One region of the Mesorhizobium sp. RCAM 05104 genome, then DNA from elsewhere that is predicted to be linked to it. Evidence: predicted binding sites of a transcription regulator. Region 1 holds the regulator's gene; each other region holds the start of a gene.
What was found. Region 1 encodes PhoB, which activates phosphate uptake and scavenging genes when phosphate is short. Its sites were predicted from a motif close to TGTCATNNANCTGTCAT; they were not measured.

Region 1 (6,231 bases):
CGTCTGACGCGGATGCCGTAAGCAGCCTAGAAGCTATCCGCACGATGCGGAAACACAAATCTTTTTGAGAAAACGCCGCGGCTTTGGGCCGCGGCGTTGATATCGAGCAGGAACAGGCCCGGCTTAATTGCAGGCAGCGACGGTGCCGGCGGCAACGCCCGCGCAGACCTCATCCTTCTTGATCCAGCCGGCGTCGATGACGACGTTGAGATTGTCCTTGGTGATGGCAACCGGGGTCAGGAACAGCGACTTGACGGTGTTGCCGCCCGGCGTCGTGAAATCCTTCACGCCGGCGATGTCGGTCATCTTCTTGCCGTCGGCCAGCTGCGATGCGATCTCGGCGGCATTCTTGCCGAGTTCGCGCGCGTCCTTCCAGACCGACACGGTCTGGGTGCCGAGCGCGATACGGTTCAGCGCGGCGTGGTCGCCGTCCTGACCCGACACCGGCACGGTGCCGGCCAGACCCTGCGCCGTCAGCGCCGCGACGACGCCGCCGGCGGTGCCGTCATTGGCCGCGACCACGGCATCGACCTTGTTGTCGTTGGCGGTGAGGAACTGTTCCATGTTCTTCTGGGCGTTGGCGGGCAGCCAGCCGTCCGTATAGGCCTCGCCGACATTCTTGATCTTGCCGCTGTCGATGGCTTCCTTGAGCACTTCCATTGAGCCCGAGAACAGGAAGTCGGCATTCGGATCGGCACCGGAGCCCTTGATGAAGACATAGTTGCCTTCCGGCTTGACCTTGAACACTTCGCGGGCCTGCATGCGGCCAACTTCCTTGTTGTCGAAGGTCAGGTAGAAGACATCCTTGTTCTCGATCAGACGGTCATAGCCGACGACCGGAATGCCTTCGTCCAGTGCCTTCTGCACCGCCGGGCCGATGGCCGAGGCATCCTGCGCCAGGATGATCAGCGAGTTGGCGCCCTGCGAGATCAGGCTCTCGACATCGGTAAGCTGCTTGCCGGGATTGGACTGCGCGTCGGCGGAGATATACTTGTCGCCGGCGGCCGCGATCGCCGCCTTCATGGCGGCCTCGTCCGTCTTCCAGCGCTCTTCCTGGAAGTTGGACCACGAAACGCCGATGACCTTGTCCTTCGCCTGCGCGACCGACGCGAGCGTCAGCGACATGGCGACACCCGCCAGGATGGCGGCTGTGAATCTCTTCATGTTATCCTCCCTGCGCCGCGTATGGCGCGACCAAACTGACCCGAAGGCCGGCACACAGGCTCTTTTTTCGAGCCTCGAAAAAATACTGATCCAACACCGGAACGCTGTCAACATCGATTCTGATGGATTTTGATGTCTCTCGGAATTTTTTTCGAGCCTCGGAATAAATAATGACAGAATAATTCGCTTCTGCCAGTATTTGGCTGGCGCGTGTCGCCCAAGGGTGGGCAGCGGTTTCGGGACGACGACAGGCGCGGGAATGACGACCTGGGGCGCGACGCGCTTCAGGCTTCGCCGACGCCTTCGGAGGGCACGAAAGGCCGCGGCGACCGGGAGGATGTGAGAAAGCATGTCGGTCGGAATCCGCCACGACGATTTGCGCCGGCGCAACCGGGCAATGGTGATTGCGGCCGTGCGCCGCGCCGGACAGCCGTCACGCACCGAGATCGCCGCGACCACGGGCCTCTCCCACTCGACCATATCGGCGATTTCCTCCGACCTGATCGGCGAAGGCATCCTGGCCGAGAGCAAGCCGAGCGAGCCCGCTTCGCTGAAACGCGGCCGGCCACAGGTCGGCCTCAGCCTCAATCCGGAAGCCGCGGCGGTGATGACCGTGGTGCTGTCTCTGAACTTCCTGTCCGTCGCCGTCATCGACTATGCCGGCCAGGTGATATCGGAGGAACAGCGCCGGCTGGAGACGCTGACGATGTCGCGCGACGCGCTTATCGGTGAATGCGTCGCCATCGTGCGACGCCGTCTCGAAGACCCCGATCTTGATGTCCGCAGCGTCGCCCGCATCGCGCTGGCCATCCAGGGCATTACCGACACCCGTGCTCGCGCCATGCTGTGGTCGCCGATCACGCCGCACACCGACATCGCCTTCGCCGACATCCTCGAGGACGAGTTCGGCATCCCCGCCACCATGGAGAACGACTGCAACATGATGGCGGTGGCGTTGCGCTGGCGCGATCCGCAGCGCTACCGTGATGACTTCATCGCCATCCTGCTCTCGCACGGCATCGGCATGGGCCTGGTGCTGAAGGGTCAGTTGTTCACCGGCACCCATTCCTCGGGCGGCGAGTTCGGTCACATGATCCACCAGCCGAGGGGCGCGCTCTGCCGCTGTGGGCGACGCGGCTGCGTCGAGGCCTATGCCGGCAACTACGCCATCTGGCGCAACGCAAGGCAGCTGGGCGAGGACACCGAGCCGGTTGCCGATGTCAGCGACGCAGACATGCGCGCTCTGGCAGCCGCGGCCCGCGACAGCGCGGGGCCCGAGCGTGAAGCCTATCGCAAGGCCGGCGAAGCGCTCGGCTACGGCCTCGGCAGCCTGTTCGCGCTGATCGATCCGGCACCCGTCGCCATGGTCGGTGTCAGCGCCGCGGCCTTCGACCTGATCGAGCCGGCATTGCGCGAGGCCATAGCCCAGACCGCCGGAGGCCAGCATTCGGAATCGATTTCCTTCGACACCGAGCCGAACGAACTGCCGCTGATCCGCGAAGGCTGCGCCATGCGCGCGCTGACCTTCGTCGACCAGGAGATTTTCGCACCGGGCGCGCAAGCACGAACGGGCGCCGGAAAGAACGTTGCCTGAGGATCAGCGCATATTCTGAACGACCGGTCGACCTGAACCGGGCTTCACGATGGGTATGATGTCAGTTAGGCGCGCCAACTGTTAGGATGCTGTCTAATTCGACACGCCCAGCCAATGCTCATCATCCCGCACCCTCAACACTGAAATTTCAGCTAAACCATCATCAGGACCACCAAGAAATGACCGCCTCGCCTCCCTTTCTCGGCTTTCCCGATTGGCTTGCCGATGGCCGTATCCCGCGCGCGGTGATCTTCGGAGCCGGCCACGGCAGCACCTATCCCGGCGAGGACAGCCGCGGCTATGCCTTGGCCGCCGACGCCATCCGCGTTGCGAGTCAGGGCGATGCCACGCTCGTCGAGCACTGGGATTTCGATCTCGGCGGCCCGCTGTTCGACGGCAAGCCGGTCTGCTGCATCGACACCGGCGACATCCCGACCACCATGCATGACAATACCGGCAACAGGGCTCGAATCCAGGCGAAAACGCGTCAGGTTCTGGCATTGCCGGCCGTACCGATCCTGCTCGGCGGCGACGATTCCGTGCCCATCCCCTTCCTCGCCGGCTTTGCGGATCACGGGCCGGTCTGGATCCTGCAGATCGACGCCCATATCGACTGGCGCGACGAGGTGCATGGCGAGCGCTACGGCTATTCGAACCCGATGCGCCGCGCGAGCGAGATGCCGCATGTCGCCGGCATCGTGCAGGTCGGCATCCGTGGCGTTGGCAGCGCGCGCCTCACCGAAATCGAAGCGGCACGGCGCTATGGCAGCCGCCTTGTAACGGCCCGCGAGGTTCACGCCCAGGGCGTCGAAGCCGCTCTCCGGCATATTCCGGAAGGGGCGCGGGTCGTCGTAACCCTCGACTGCGACGGCCTCGATCCCGGCATCATGCCGGGCGTGGCGGCGCGTTCGCCCGGCGGCCTCACCTACACCCAGGTGATCGATCTGATCGCGGGCCTCGGCAGGCGGGCCAGGATCGCGGGATTCGACCTTGTCGAACTCTATCCTCCCGCCGACATTGACAGCCTGTCGGCCCTGACCGCGGCGCGCCTTCTCGTCAATGTGATCGGCACCGTCGTCCGGCAGGTTTGAGCCCGGACTGTCCCTAGTCTTCCCTGATCGCGTAACCCGCCCCGCGGATCGTGCGGATGACATCGGGCATGCGGCCATTGTTGACCGCCTTGCGCAACCGGCCGACATGCACGTCCACCGTGCGCTCGTCGATATAGATTGTCTCGCCCCAGACATTGTCGAGCAGCTGGCTGCGCGAGAAGACGCGGCCAGGGTGGCGCATCATGAATTCCAGCAGGCGGAATTCGGTCGGTCCGAGCCGGATCTCGCTCTTCTTGCGATAGACCCGGTGCGACTCACGATCGAGCACGATGTCGCCAACCTTGAGCACGCTGGACAGCACTTCCGGCTTGGCGCGGCGCAGCAGCGCCTTGACCCTGGCCATGAACTCCGGTGTCGAGAACGGCTTGACCAGATAATCGTCGGCGCCTGTCGAAAGGCCGCGCACGCGATCGCTCTCCTCGCCACGCGCGGTCAGCATGATTATCGGCAGCCGCTCGGTCTCGGGGCGCATTCTCAGCCGCCGGCAGAGTTCGATGCCGGAAACCGCCGGCACCATCCAGTCCAGCACCAGAAGGTCGGGGACGTTCTCCTGCAGCCGGATCTCGGCCTCGTCGCCGCGCGTCACCACCTCGACCTGGTAACCCTCTGACTCCAGATTGTAGCGGAGCAGCACACCCAGCGGCTCCTCGTCCTCCACCACCATGATGCGTGGCGCGATCATCGGCTGCTCACCCCTGTCGTCATGCCGCCGGCGCGGACATTGCCGTCTCGTCCTGCTTCGGGCGATTGGCGGGCAGCTGCGTGCCGGTCAAAACATAATACGCATTCTCGGCGATGTTGGTCACGTGATCGCCGATGCGTTCGAGGTTCTTGGCGCAGAACAACAGATGCGTGCACGCGGTGATGTTGCGCGGATCCTCCATCATGTAGGTCAGGAGTTCGCGGAACACGGACGTGTACTTGACGTCGATGCGTTCGTCGTCGTTCCTGAGCTTGGCCAGCGCCGCCGCGTCGGCGGCGGCATATTCCTCGATCACACCCTGCACCTGGATCAGCACCAGTTGCGCCATCGCATCGATCGAGTGCGAAAGGTCGCGAGGCGTGACGCTGAGGCCAACGGTGCCGACGCGTTTGGCTATGTTCTTGGCAAGATCGCCGATGCGTTCGAGGTCGCCGGCCATGCGGATCGAACCGACGACATGGCGCAGATCGTCGGCCATCGGCTGACGCTTGGCGATCAATGTGATGGCGCGGTCGTCGAGTTCGCGCTGGCGCGCGTCCATGATCGCGTCGTCGGAGACAACGCGCTGTGCCAGGGCGTTGTCGGAATTCAAAAGCGCCTTGGTCGCGCCGCCGACCATCGAGCCGGCGAGATCGCCCATATCGCTGATGAGCCTGCTGATCTGTCCGAGATCCTCGTCGAAAGAAGCGACTGTATGTTCGCCCATGATCTTAGTCCTCGTATGTCTGAGCTCAGCCGAAGCGGCCGGTGATGTAGTCCTGCGTGCGCTTCTCGCGGGGCGACGTGAAGATCTTCTCGGTGCGGTCGAATTCGACCAGTTCGCCCAGATACATGAAGGCGGTCTGCTTCGAGACGCGTGCCGCCTGCTGCATGTTGTGGGTGACGATGACGATCGTGTAGTCGGCCTGCAACTCGTCGATCAGCTCTTCGATCTTGGCGGTCGACAGCGGATCGAGCGCCGAAGCCGGCTCGTCGAGCAGGATGACTTCCGGCTTCACCGCCACGGTGCGGGCGATGCAGAGCCGCTGCTGCTGGCCGCCCGAAAGACTGAGGCCGCTGGCGTTGAGCTTGTCCTTGACCTCGGTCCACAGCGCGGCGCGCTTGAGCGCCTGCTCGACACGGCCGTCCATCTCGGACTTGCTGATCTTCTCATAGAGCCTGACGCCGAAAGCGATGTTCTCATAGATCGACATCGGAAATGGCGTCGGCTTCTGGAACACCATGCCGATCTTGGTCCGCAGCAGGTTGAGATCCTGCGACCGGTCAAGGATATTCTGACCGTCGAGCAGCACCTGGCCCTCGGCGGTCTGTTTCGGGTAGAGCTCGTAGATGCGGTTGAAGACGCGCAGCAGCGTCGACTTTCCGCAGCCCGAGGGCCCGATGAAGGCGGTGACGCTGCGCTCGGGCAGCGACAGGGTGATACCCTTGAGCGCCTTGCTCTGACCGTAGTAAAAGTTGAGGTTCTTGACCTCGATCTTGGCTTTGGCGGTTGCCTCGGCGGCGATCGTCATGTCTGGAGACAACATCTGACTCATTTGTCCTCTCTGCGTCCGGTCAGGCTGCGAGCAAAGATGCTGAGCGCGAGAACCGTCAATGTGATTATGAGTGCGCCGGTCCAGGCCAGTTGCTGCCATTCCTCGTAAGGACTGAGAGCGAAC
Region 2 (6,231 bases), 1.6 Mb from region 1:
GACGTTTTCGTTGACTTCATGGCCGAAAAACACGATAAGCCGCACAGGCCGCCGCATTGGCGGCTTTTTTGATTTTCCGGTACCGGAGACGCATATAATGAGCGGTTCGGCGCTTTTCGAGACCTTTTCTCGCGCACCCCTGGCTTTCGACCATGGGGAGGGCACCTGGCTGGTTACCGACAAGGGCGAGCGATATCTCGATTTCGCCGGCGGCATTGCCGTCAATTCGCTGGGCCACAGCCATCCGCATCTGGTCGCCGCGCTCACCGAGCAGGCCGCAAAGCTTTGGCACGTCTCCAATCTCTACGAGATCCCCGGGCAGAGCCGGCTTGGCGAACGGCTGGCCGATGCCACCTTCGCCGACAAGGTGTTCTTCACCAATTCCGGCGCCGAGGCGCTGGAATGCGCGATCAAGACGGCGCGGCGCTACCACTTCGTCAAGGGACATCCCGAGCGCTTCCGCGTCATTACCTTCGAAGGCGCTTTCCATGGCCGCACGCTGGCGACCATCGCGGCCGGCGGCCAGTACAAATATCTTGAAGGGTTCGGGCCCAAGGTCGAAGGCTTCGACCAGGTCGGCTTCGACGACATCGACGCCGCCGAAAAGGCGATCACGCCGGAAACCGCCGCGATCCTGATCGAACCGGTGCAGGGCGAGGGCGGCATCCGCCCGGTGCCGCCGCAATCGCTGAAGCGGCTGCGGCAGCTCTGCGACCAGCACGGCCTGTTGCTGATCTATGATGAGGTCCAGTGCGGCATCGGTCGCACCGGCAAGCTGTTCGCGCACGAATGGTCCGGCGTCACGCCCGACATCATGGCGATCGCCAAGGGCATTGGCGGCGGTTTCCCGATGGGCGCCTGCCTCGCCACCGATGAAGCGGTTGTCGGCATGACCGCTGGCGTTCACGGCACCACTTTCGGCGGCAACCCGCTGGCCATGGCCGTCGGCAACGCCGTGCTCGACGTGGTGCTGGAAGACGGTTTCCTCGAAGATGTCCAGCGCAAGGCGTTGCTGATGAAGCAGGGGCTGGCGTCGGTCGCCGACGAGTTTCCCGAAGTCATCGAGGACATCAGGGGCGTTGGGCTGATGCTCGGCCTCAAATGCGCCATGCCCAACACCAAGGTGAACATGGCGCTGCGCGACCAGCACCTGCTGGCGGTTCCGGCCGGTGACAATGTCATTCGGCTGCTGCCGCCGCTCACCGTCACCGACGCCGAAATCCACGAAGCGCTCAACCGCATCCGCGCCGGCGCCAAGGGCCTGGCGGAGGCGATCGGCTCCGCTGCCGCGAAGTAATTCGAAAGATCCTGATGAGCCCCCGTCATTTCACCGATCTTTCCGCCGTTTCCGAAGGCGACCTGCGCTTCATGCTCGACGATGCGGTGGTACGAAAGGCTCGCCTCAAGGCTGGCGAGCGGACAAAGCCGCTCGAGGGCAAGGTGCTGGCGATGATCTTCGACAAGCCGTCGACGCGCACGCGCGTCTCCTTCGACGTCGGCATGCGCCAGCTCGGCGGCGAGACCATCATGCTGACCGGCACCGAAATGCAGCTCGGCCGCTCCGAGACCATCGCCGACACCGCCAAGGTGCTGTCGCGCTATGTCGACGCGATCATGATCCGCACCACCTCGCATGAGCGGCTGCTGGAGCTGACCGAGAACGCCACCGTGCCGGTGATCAACGGGCTGACCGACGACACCCATCCCTGCCAGCTGATGGCCGACATCATGACCTTCGAGGAGCATCGCGGTCCGGTTGCCGGCAAGACTTTTGCCTGGACCGGCGACGGCAACAATGTGCTGCATTCGCTGCTCGAGGCCTCGGCGCGGTTCCGCTTCAACCTCAACGTCGCCGTTCCCGAGGGCAGCGAGCCGGCACAGAAGCATATCGACTGGTCGCAAGCGCATGGCGGCAAGCTGCACTTCACCCGCTCGGCCGAGGAAGCCGTCGACCAGGTCGATTGCGTCGTCACCGATTGCTGGGTGTCGATGGGCCAGGAGCATCGCGCCCGCGGCCACAACGTGTTCTCGCCTTATCAGGTCAATGCCAAGCTGATGGCCCGGGCCAAGCCGGACGCACTGTTCATGCATTGCCTGCCGGCGCATCGCGGCGAGGAAGTGACCGACGAAGTCATCGATGGACCACACTCGGTGGTCTTCGACGAGGCCGAGAACCGGCTCCATGCCCAGAAGGCTGTCCTTGCCTGGTGTCTTGGCGCTTGATCTGCGGCGGCGCGATCCCTATTTGCGCCGCATCACGCAAATCAAGCGCGTTTCGACGCATGCGCCCCACAGGGCGGCATGGCCGCGCCCTGGAGCTTTGTCATGTTGGAAACCCATCAAGTGACTGAACATCACCCCAAACTCGGCGAATTCGGCTACGCCGGCGACGATCACGTCGTTCCCTTCGAGGTCGGCACGCTCGACGTGCGCGGCCGTACCGTTCAGCTCGGGCCAATGCTCGACGCCATTCTGAGCCGCCACGACTATCCCGAGCCGGTCGCCCGCCTGCTGGCGGAAGCCTGTGTGCTGACGGTGCTGCTCGGCACATCGCTCAAGTTCGAGGGCAAGTTCATCCTGCAGACCCGCACCGATGGTCCGGTTGACATGCTGGTCGCGGATTTTTCCACGCCTACGGCACTGCGGGCCTATGCGCGTTTCGATGCCGACCGGCTCGAGGCGCTCATCGCCGCTGGCGAAACGTCGCAGCAGACGCTGCTCGGCAGCGGTGTGCTGGCGCTGACCATCGACCAGGGTGCTCACACGCAGCGCTATCAGGGCATTGTCCAGCTCGACGGCGAAACGCTCGAAGACGCGGCACGTACCTATTTCCGCCAGTCGGAGCAGATTCCGACCGATCTCAGGCTTTCGGTGGCCAAGCTGTTGACGCCCGGCATCGGTGGCGCACGCGAACAGTGGCGCGCCGGCGGCATCCTGGCGCAGTTCCTGCCGCAGTCGCCCGAGCGTATGCGTGTGCCGGACCTGCCGGGTGGCGATGGCGATCCGCGCGACGAAATCAACGATCCGGCCGACAATTCCTGGCAGGAACTGCTGGCGTTGCTCGGCACCATCGAGCCGACCGAGCTGATCGACCCGACGATCGGCGCCGAGCGGCTGCTCTACAGGCTGTTCCACGAGCAGGGCGTGCGCGTCTTCGGCGGTGTTCCGGTCGCCGATCAGTGTTCGTGTTCGCGAGACAAGATCCGCGGCATCCTCGAAGGCTTCTCCGCGCAGGAGATCAAGGACAGCACCGAGGATGGCGGCATCCACGTCGCCTGCGAATTCTGCTCGAAGCAATATGACTTCGACCCGGCGGAATTCGCGGCTCAATAGCGAAAGAACCACGTCTCACCGGCTGCTTCGCGGCCGGTGAGGGCATTGGCGCCCAAGCCCGAGACTAATTCACCGTGCGCCGCGTACCCGGCAGGTCGAGCGAGAAGGCGGGGATGGCGATGTCAAACGTCTCGCCCCGCTTGTTGCGCATCGTGTAATGCCCGACCATGATCCCTGACGGTGTCGAAAGTGGGCAGCCGGACGTGTATTGATAGCTGTCGCCGGGATTGAGTTCGGGCTGGTCGCCGACGACGCCGGCGCCGCGCACTTCCTCGACCCGGCCGGTGCCGTCGGTGATGTGCCAATAGCGCGACAACAGCTGCACGAACTCGTCCGACTGGTTGTCGATCGTTATCTGATAGCCCCAGACATAGCGGTTCTCGGACGGATCCGAGCGATCCTCCAGATAGAACGGCCTGACCTGCACTTCGATGTTGCGCGTGACGGCGCGGTACATAAGCGACTCCAAAACAGTCCCGGCAATTTTCGGCGCTCCTCGCGGGCTGGTCAACGGTGTGCCCCGTCATTCCGACCTGATAGGCAGGTGCCGACAAAGAATGTCATTTAAGTGACACATGACAATGATGGTGTGCGCCAACCAGTGCCTGGCGACTCGGGCGCTCTGCCGAACTGTCGAAAGCGGTCGCCATGGAGGCCGGCTTTTTCTGGAGTGACCGGATCTCGATGGAACTCACTCTCATAGCCGCCTTGCTTTCGACTGTTCTCATTGTCTCAAACCTCGCCAGCATCGTGTTCGCCGCTTCGCGTCTGAAGCGACGCCGCGTCATCGCAGCGCCGGCTGGCAAGTCACAGCCGGTGTCGATCGTCGTGCCGTCGCGTGGCGTCGAGCCGTTCACGCACGAGACCCTGGAGCGCGCCTTCTCGCTCGACTGGCCGCGCTACGAACTGATCTTCTGCGTCGCCCAGGCCGATGATCCGGTGGTCGGATTGATCCGCGCCGCCATCGCCCGTTTTCCGGCGGTGCCGGCCCGCCTGTTGTTCGGCGACGACCGCGTCAGCGCCAATCCGAAGCTCAACAATTGCGTCAAGGGTTGGGAAGCGGCGCGCCACGACTGGGTCATCCTGGCCGATTCCAACGTGTTGATGCCTGGAGATTACGTTCAGCACCTGATGGCGGCCTGGCGGCCGGACACCGGCCTTGTCTGCTCGACGCCGATCGGCTCGCGGCCGGACGGCTTCTGGGCCGAAGTCGAATGTGCCTTCCTCAACACGCTGCAGGCGCGCTGGCAATATGCCGGCGAGGCGCTGGGCCTTGGTTTTGCCCAGGGCAAGAGCATGTTGTGGAACAAGCCGATGCTCGACGCCAGTGGCGGCATCCGCGCCCTGGCCGCCGAAATCGCCGAGGACGCTGCGGCGACCAAGCTGGTCAACGGCCTCGGCCTGCGCGTCAATCTCGTCGCCTCGCCCTTCGAGCAGCCGCTCGGCCGGCGCACGCTCGGCGAAATCTGGTCGCGCCAGGCGCGTTGGGCGCGCCTGCGCCGTGTCACCTTCCCGCTGTTCTTCGCGCCCGAGATCCTGACTGGCGCGGCGGTGCCGCTGGTGCTTGCGCTGGTTGCGGCGGCAAGCACCGGCTTCAGCCTGCCGCTGACCTGCATCGCCGTGCTGGCAGCCTTCTATCTTCCGGAATGCGCCCTGGCCTCGGCCAAGGGCTGGTACCTGTCGCCCCGCATGATCGCGGCGATGGTGGTGCGCGACATGATCCTGCCGGTGATGTGGGCACGCGGCTGGCTCGGCGGCGCCGTCGACTGGCGCGGTAACGCGATGACCATTGGCACCAAGGCGGCCGAACTGGAAGAGACGCCGTCGAGCGCCTGAAGGCCTCTGTTACTTGGCCTTCAGTGCCTGCGCGATATCCTCGAGCAGATCGTCTGTATCCTCCAGGCCGACCGAAAGCCTGAGCGTGCCAGGCCCGATGCCGAGTTCCGCGCGGGCTTCGTCGCTCAAATTCTTGTGCGTCGTGGTCGCCGGATGGGTGATCAGGCTCTTGGCGTCGCCGAGATTGTTGGAGATCAGCACGATGTCGAGCGCGTTCTGCAAGGCGAAGGCCACCTGCTTGCCGCCCTTGACGTCGAGGCAGATCAGCGTCGAGCCCCCCGACATCTGCTTCTTGACGATATCGGCCTGTGGGTGGTCGGCCCGGCCGGGATAGATGACGCGCGCGATCTGCGGCTGTTCGGCGAGGAAGTCGGCGATCTTGCCGGCGCTCTCCGTTTGCTGGCGCACGCGCAGCGGCAGCGTCTCCAAGCCCTTCAGCAGCGTCCAGGCATTGAACGGCGACAGGCTGGGGCCGGTGTGGCGGAAATAGTCGTGCAGGTTCTCGTCGATCCACTTCTTGTCCGACAGGATGACGCCGCCAAGGCATCGTCCTTGGCCGTCAATGTGCTTGGTCGCCGAATAGACGACGATATGCGCGCCAAGCTGCAAGGGTTTCTGCTGCAAGGGGGTGGCGAAGACATTGTCGACGACGAGCCGCGCGCCGATAGAATTGGCGAGTGCGGCAACAGCGGCGATGTCGACCACTTCCAGCGTCGGGTTGGTCGGGCTTTCCAGGAAGAACAGCTTGGTATTCGGCCTGACCGCTTTTTCCCAGTTGGCGATGTCGGTGCCGTCGACCAGCGTTGCCTCGATGCCGTATCGAGGCGCCAGGGTCTCGACCACCCAGCGGCAGGAGCCGAAAAGCGCGCGCGCCGCCACGATATGGTCGCCGGCCTTGACGCTGCACAGAAGGGCAGCGGTCACCGCCGCCATGCCCGACGCGGTGGCGCGCGCATCCTCGGCGCCTTCCAGCGCACACATGCGCTTTTCGAACATGTCGACTGTCGGATTGGCGTAGCGCGAATAGATGAAGCCCGGCTCCTCGCCCTTGAAGCGGGCTTC
Region 3 (6,231 bases), 650 kb from region 1:
CATCGCGGTGCCGAATGCCGTCTTCCTCAACGACATGACATCCGACCAATCCGGCAAGGTCTATGTCACCGACATGCTGGCCGACGCCATCTACCGCGTCGACGGTGACCGGCCGGAGCTGTTCGTCAAGGACGCGGTGCTGGCTTCGCCCAATGGCGTCTTCGCCGATGGCAACCGGCTGATCGTCGCCTCCTGGGGCGAGGGCATCAGGCCCGACTTCAGCACCGCCGAACCGGGCGGGCTGCTGTCGGTCGATCTCGCCAGCAAGGTGGTTTCGCCATTGCCCGGGGCGCAGAAATTCGCCGCTCTCGATGGCGTCGTCGCTCTTCGCGACAGCATCTATGCGACCGCCTACATGACCGGGACGCTCTACCGCTATCGTGCTGGCGGCGCGCCGGAAGCGGTGGTGCATTTCAAGCCGGGCAGCGCCGACATCGGCACCGACGGCAAGTCGATCCTCTATGTGCCGCTGATGAACGAGGGCGAAGTGGCGGCGCTGAAGCTCGACTGAGAATGCGTGCGATGCCTCCGGATCAGCCCACGAGACTCTCGCAAGGCGTCGCCCAATCGGCATTGGACCTCCATATCGACGGGACTGCCATCTGGTCCTGCCCTTCGCCCTGGGATATCCGGCTGCACCATGAGTGTAGCCGTGAAGACATCCAGCCTGAGCGGCGCCGTTTCCCCGATGATCCCGGTGCTGGTCTGCGCGCTGGCGATCTGCCTGCTGTCGGGGATGGATGCGGCGATGAAGACCCTGGTTATCGCCGTCGGCGTCTACAACACGGTGCTGTGGCGCAGCATGGTCGCGACTGTCGTCGCGGGCGCCGCCTGGTCGGCGGGGCCACGCTCGAAGCCAACCCTTGCGGTGCTGAGGCTGCATGCGCTGCGCGCCGCGATTGTTGCCATGGTTCTCATTTGTTTCTTCTGGGGTCTCGCCAGGTTGCCGCTGGCGGTGGCGATCGGGCTCAGCTTCGTCGCGCCCTTGTTCGCGCTCTTCCTCGCCGCGCTGTTGCTGGGCGAACGTATCCGGCGGCAAGCGATCTGGGCATCGCTGGCCGGTATCGCCGGCGTCGCCATCATCCTGGCCGGCCAGTTCGGCCAGGCAAGCTATTCGCAGGATGCCCTGCTTGGCACGGCGGCGGTGCTCGTCTCGACGGTGTTCTACGGCTATAATCTGATCCTCGCCCGGCAACAGGCGCAGCTGGCCAAGCCGATCGAGATCATGCTGTTCCAGAACCTTTGCGTCGCCATCATAATGGGTCTCGCCGCACCCTGGCTCGCCGTCGCTTTGCCGGCTAATCTCTGGCTGCCCCTCGCCGGAGTGACAGTGCTGTCGCTAGCCGGGCAATTCCTGATGAGCTGGTCCTATGCGCGCGCCGAAGCGCAATATCTGATCCCGACGGAATACTCGGCCTTCATCTGGGCGATCGCGCTTGGCTGGTTCTTCTTCGACGAGCAGGCCGCCTGGACCACGCTGGCAGGAGCATGCCTGATCGTCGCCGGCTGCCTGATCGCCGCGCGCGCCAACCCGAAGCTTGCCGAGCCAATCGAGGCGGCGATTTAAGGAAGCATGTCTGACGCTGTACACCGCTTGCTTGGAAGTTAGCCAAGAAGTTGCGCGCGGGCGCACGAATAGCTTCGACCCAATCGAGGCGGGCCAGCTGATCCAGCCGGCGCAATTTCCAGGTGATTACCCGCCACGGTCAATGACGCTGTGACGAGATGGCGGTGCGTGCGGCTGTCATGCTAGCCTGTCGCATTGTCGTCGTTGGCGCGTGAACTCGACGGCGACCCCGTTTCATCGACAAATCGAAGGGATAAGCCGTTGAGAATCCTGAAGGCTTTCATGACGCCGGCATGCGCGGTGTCGATAATCTTGCTGCTGGCAGGTTGCGGGCATGTCATCAACAGGATGATCTGACGCCGAGTTTGCCGGTCAGGCGTCGTCGTCCACCACCTTGCGTCGCTGCAGAAGCCGCGCCACCAACCAGCACAGCATCGCCCAGGCGAAGCCAGCGCACCAGCCGGCCAGCACATCCGACGGCCAATGGACACCGAGATAGATGCGGCTGACGCCGACCAGCAGCGTCGTCAGCACCGCCAGCGACAACACGTAGACCTTGGTTGTCCGGCCTGGCAGGAAGCGAGCCGCCAGCGAGCCGAGCGTCAGATAGGTCACCGCCGACAGCATGGCGTGGCCGCTCGGAAAGGACAGCGAGGTCTCGGTGACCAGATGCGAGACGAGTTCGGGTCGTGGCCGGTCGACGCCGACCTTCAGCAGGCTCGACAGCGCCTGGCCGCCGGCCACCGCTGCGAAGATGAGAAACGCCGTTGCCGGGCGGCGGATCAACAGCAGGTAGATGATTGTCGCCGCCGTGATCAGCACAAGCACGCTGACGCTGCCGAGGCTGGTGATGTCGCGCATCGCGCCCTCCAGCCATGGAGCACCGATCGGGACACCCGGCTGACCGGCCTGACGGAAGGCAAGCAGGATTTCGGTGTCGAAGGCATGCGGCGTGGTGGCTCGCGCCACCTCCATCAATTCCTCGAATCCCCACAGGCCGCCGGCGACGACCAGGCCGGCCAGCAGCACCGGGAATTCGAGCCGGTTGAGCAGAGCGTTCGCAGCGTTCTTCATCAGCTATTCGCCGTTACAATCGCGCTTGCAGATAGGGCCCGAGCGTGATCAGCGCCACGGCGGCGACCGCGAGCACGATACCGGTTGCCTGCAGCACGTTGACGCGCTCGCCGAAGAACACCAGCGCCACGACATTCACCGAGACCAGCTGGATGACGGCCGAGAGACTGAACGACACCGACATGCCGAACTCGCGGATCAGCCTCAGCATGATCAGGTTGCCCAGCGAATAGAGCGCGAGCGTCAGCAGGATCTTGCCCAGGCTTGGCGCCAGTCCCCATTGCTTGGCGGCGGTCGCCGCCAGCAGGAAGATCACCGTCGAAAAGCCGAGCTGCAGCAATCCCGAAAAACTCACGCCCTGTCCCTCTCGAAGCGGCGCGCGCCGCGTGTATTGCAGACCTTGTTTCCGAAGCGAGCGGGCACGTCAAGCAGACCTCTTGCTTGGATGGCGGATCGCGGATTGCCGTGGGCGGTTGAAAGTGGCGGCTGGTGTCACGAAAATGTGATCGGCCGGCTATATCGGTCAAACTCGTATCCCGCTCCAGCCACTCCAATAGCCAGAGGCCAGCCCCATGACTGATCATCGCTCCCCCGACACCCGATTCGCCACCAGCCGGCTCGAGGAAAACGAAGGACCGACCAGCAACGCCACCGACAACCGCACCATGGGCGAGATCATCGCCGCGCGATTCTCGCGCCGTGGTTTCCTGAAGGGTTCGCTGGCCGTCTCGGCGATCGCCGCCACCGTCAGCCCGCTGGCGCTGGTCAGCGCCGACAAGGCCCGTGCCGCCGAAGGCTCCGCCTTCTCGTTCGACGAACTCGAGGCCGGCATCGACGACAAGCACCATGTCGCGCCCGGTTATGACGCCGATGTGCTGTTGCGCTGGGGCGATCCGCTGTTTGCCGATTCGCCGGAATTCGATCCCACGAAACAGTCGGCGCAGGCCCAGGCAAAACAGTTCGGCTACAACAACGACTATGTCGGCTATATCCCAATCGACGGTTCGGCCGAACACGGCCTGCTGGTGGTCAACCACGAATACACCAACCCGCATCTGATGTTCCCGGGCCTCGTCACCATCGCCGACGGCAAGGCCAAGCAGGCGCCGCTCAGCAAGGAGCAGGTCGATGTCGAGATGGCGGCCCATGGCGGCACCATCGTCGAGATCCGCAAGGTTTCGGGCAAATGGCAGGTGGTGCGCGACGGCAAGCTCAACCGCCGCATCACCGCCAACACCGAAATGGCGCTCTCCGGCCCGGTCGCCGGCCATGACCGCGTCAAGACCAATGCCGATCCGTCCGGCACCAAGGTGTTCGGCACCATCAACAATTGCGCCGGCGGCGTCACGCCCTGGGGCACCTATGTGATGTCCGAGGAGAACATCCACGGCTATTTCTCCGGCGAACTGCCCGAGGGCCACAAGGAAGCCGCCAACTACAAGCGCCTCGGCATTCCCGAAGGCGCCTATGAATGGGCGGCGCATTACGACCGCTTCGACCTCGCCAAGGAACCGAACGAGCCCAATCGCTTCGGCTGGATCGTCGAGGTCGACGTCAACGATCCGACCTCGACGCCGAGGAAGCGCACCGCGATGGGTCGCTTCAAGCATGAGGGCGCCGAATCGATCGTCGCCCGGGATGGCCGCGTCGTCTTCTATCTCGGCGACGACGAGCGCTTCGACTATGTCTACAAGTTCGTCACCGCCGGCCGGTTCAATGCCAGCGACCACGCCGCCAACAAGGACCTGCTCGACGACGGCACGCTGCATGTCGCCAAATTCGCCGAGGACGGTTCGGTGGAATGGCTGCCGATCGTCTTCGGCCAAGGCCCGCTGACCGCCGAGAACGGTTTTGCCAGCCAGGCCGACGTGCTGATCGAGACGCGCCGCGCGGCCGACCTGCTCGGCGCCACCAAGATGGACCGCCCCGAAGACATCCAGCCCAATGCCGTCAACGGCAAGGTCTATGTCATGCTGACCAACAATTCGAAGCGTAAGGCAGACCAGGTCGATGCCGCCAATCCGCGCGCCGCGAACGCCTTCGGTCACATCATCGAGATCTCGGAGGACGGCGGCGATTTCACTGCCGCCAGGGGCAAGTGGGAGGTGCTGCTGAAATGTGGCGATCCGGCAGTGGCCGATGTCGGCGCCACCTTCTCGACGGCGACGACGGCCAATGGCTGGTTCGGCATGCCCGACAATTGCGCGGTCGATTCAGCCGGCCGGCTGTGGGTCGCCACCGACGGCCAGGGTCCGAAAGCCACCGGCCGCACCGACGGCCTGTGGGCGGTCGACACCGAAGGAGCGGCGCGGGCGACCTCGAAACTGTTCTTCCGCGTGCCGATCGGCGCCGAAATGTGCGGCCCGCTGTTTGCGCCTGATGATCAGACCGCCTTCGTCGCGGTCCAGCATCCGGGTGACGGCGGCGAGGACTGGGAGGCGTTCGGCCGCCCGTCCTACTATGAGGACCTGTCGACCCGCTGGCCCGACTTCAAGCCCGACATGCCGGTGCGGCCGGCGGTCGTTGCGATCACCAAACAGGGTGGCGGCAAGATCGCCGTCTGACACGAACCCTTTTTTCAATTTTCAATCTGAAGGGGGACTCCGGATCACCGAAGTCCCCTCCTTTTTGCACGAAATCATTCAAGCCTCGGGAAAGATTGGCAATTTACACGTGGCGCCCTAGGTCATGCCCAGGAGACCCACCATGCCGAAGTCCGTCTATGACCGTGGCCTGCTCAAGCCTGGCGAGATCGCCAGGCTGCAGCGCGTCTTCGACGAGGCCTGCCGGCAGCGCGAAGCGCATCCCGATTCGGCCGAGGCCCGCGAGATCGCCCTTAACCTGCTCGCCCTGCACAATGCCGGCATGGTCGAGGAGGACATGCTGATGGAAGCCGTCGGTTTCCGCCGGCTTGAGCCGAAGTCGGCATGACCCACGAGCCGGCGGCTGCCTACCCCGCGCGCTGAACCACGGCCACGTTCATTGCGCTTCGCAATCGGAAGCCGATGGACTCGTATAATTTGATGGCGGCAGCGTTCGTGGCATAGGCGTGAAGATACGGTATCTCGCCGCGCGCCATGATCTGGTTTGCCACGAACAGGGACAGCAGCCGGCCGAGGCCAGCGCCGCGAAACTCCGGATGCGAGCACACGCCGCTGAGTTCGGTATAGCCGGGCTGCTTCATGCGCTCGCCGGCCATCGCCACCAGCCGGCCCTCGATTTTTACACCCCAGAACTCGCCGAGGCTCAATGCTCCGAGCGTGAACGGACCGGGCCTGGTGAGCAACGCCAGTGCCAGCATCTCGGCTGCATCGTCTTGCGTCAGGGGCTGCACGCGCTCGTCCGACACGGTCCGCAACGGCGCCTCGGCAATCATCTGGACGCCGAAGGCGGTCGAGATCGCCGATAGCCCAACAGGAAGGGCAATGGCGTCCGCCTGAAGCATGATCACGCTCTCGTTTGGGGGAACAAGCTTCGCGAGCGCCTGGAGGCTTTCCGCCTCGTCCGTGGCGGTGGCCGCGAAGGGAACGATCGACGACGGATAGCGCCTGGCGAACTTGTCCCCTTGCGCGAAGGCCTGATGGCGCGTG

Region 2: a site for PhoB is predicted at 3,892-3,908, ahead of AC56QP_RS14040 (ceramide glucosyltransferase). Genes of this name have one in related genera too.
Region 3: a site for PhoB is predicted at 3,132-3,148, ahead of AC56QP_RS18475 (PhoX family protein). Genes of this name have one in related genera too.

What each region holds. Positions count from the first base shown of each region.
Region 1 is NZ_CM185033.1:4,426,085-4,432,315, reverse strand. It holds gene xylF (D-xylose ABC transporter substrate-binding protein) at 124-1,164, opposite strand; gene AC56QP_RS21705 (ROK family protein) at 1,514-2,758, shown strand; gene AC56QP_RS21700 (agmatinase) at 2,938-3,849, shown strand; gene phoB (phosphate regulon transcriptional regulator PhoB) at 3,863-4,552, opposite strand; gene phoU (phosphate signaling complex protein PhoU) at 4,572-5,279, opposite strand; gene pstB (phosphate ABC transporter ATP-binding protein PstB) at 5,305-6,108, opposite strand; gene pstA (phosphate ABC transporter permease PstA) at 6,105-6,231, opposite strand, start outside.
Region 2 is NZ_CM185033.1:2,835,893-2,842,123, reverse strand. It holds gene AC56QP_RS14060 (aspartate aminotransferase family protein) at 98-1,297, shown strand; gene argF (ornithine carbamoyltransferase) at 1,312-2,223, shown strand; gene AC56QP_RS14050 (Hsp33 family molecular chaperone) at 2,302-3,333, shown strand; gene apaG (Co2+/Mg2+ efflux facilitator ApaG/CorD) at 3,398-3,790, opposite strand; gene AC56QP_RS14040 (ceramide glucosyltransferase) at 4,018-5,169, shown strand; gene AC56QP_RS14035 (O-succinylhomoserine sulfhydrylase) at 5,179-6,231, opposite strand, start outside.
Region 3 is NZ_CM185033.1:3,775,911-3,782,141, forward strand. It holds gene AC56QP_RS18455 (SMP-30/gluconolactonase/LRE family protein) at 1-511, shown strand, start outside; gene AC56QP_RS18460 (DMT family transporter) at 641-1,567, shown strand; gene AC56QP_RS18465 (phosphatase PAP2 family protein) at 1,940-2,641, opposite strand; gene AC56QP_RS18470 (hypothetical protein) at 2,655-2,996, opposite strand; gene AC56QP_RS18475 (PhoX family protein) at 3,214-5,205, shown strand; gene AC56QP_RS18480 (hypothetical protein) at 5,348-5,572, shown strand; gene AC56QP_RS18485 (GNAT family N-acetyltransferase) at 5,592-6,231, opposite strand, start outside.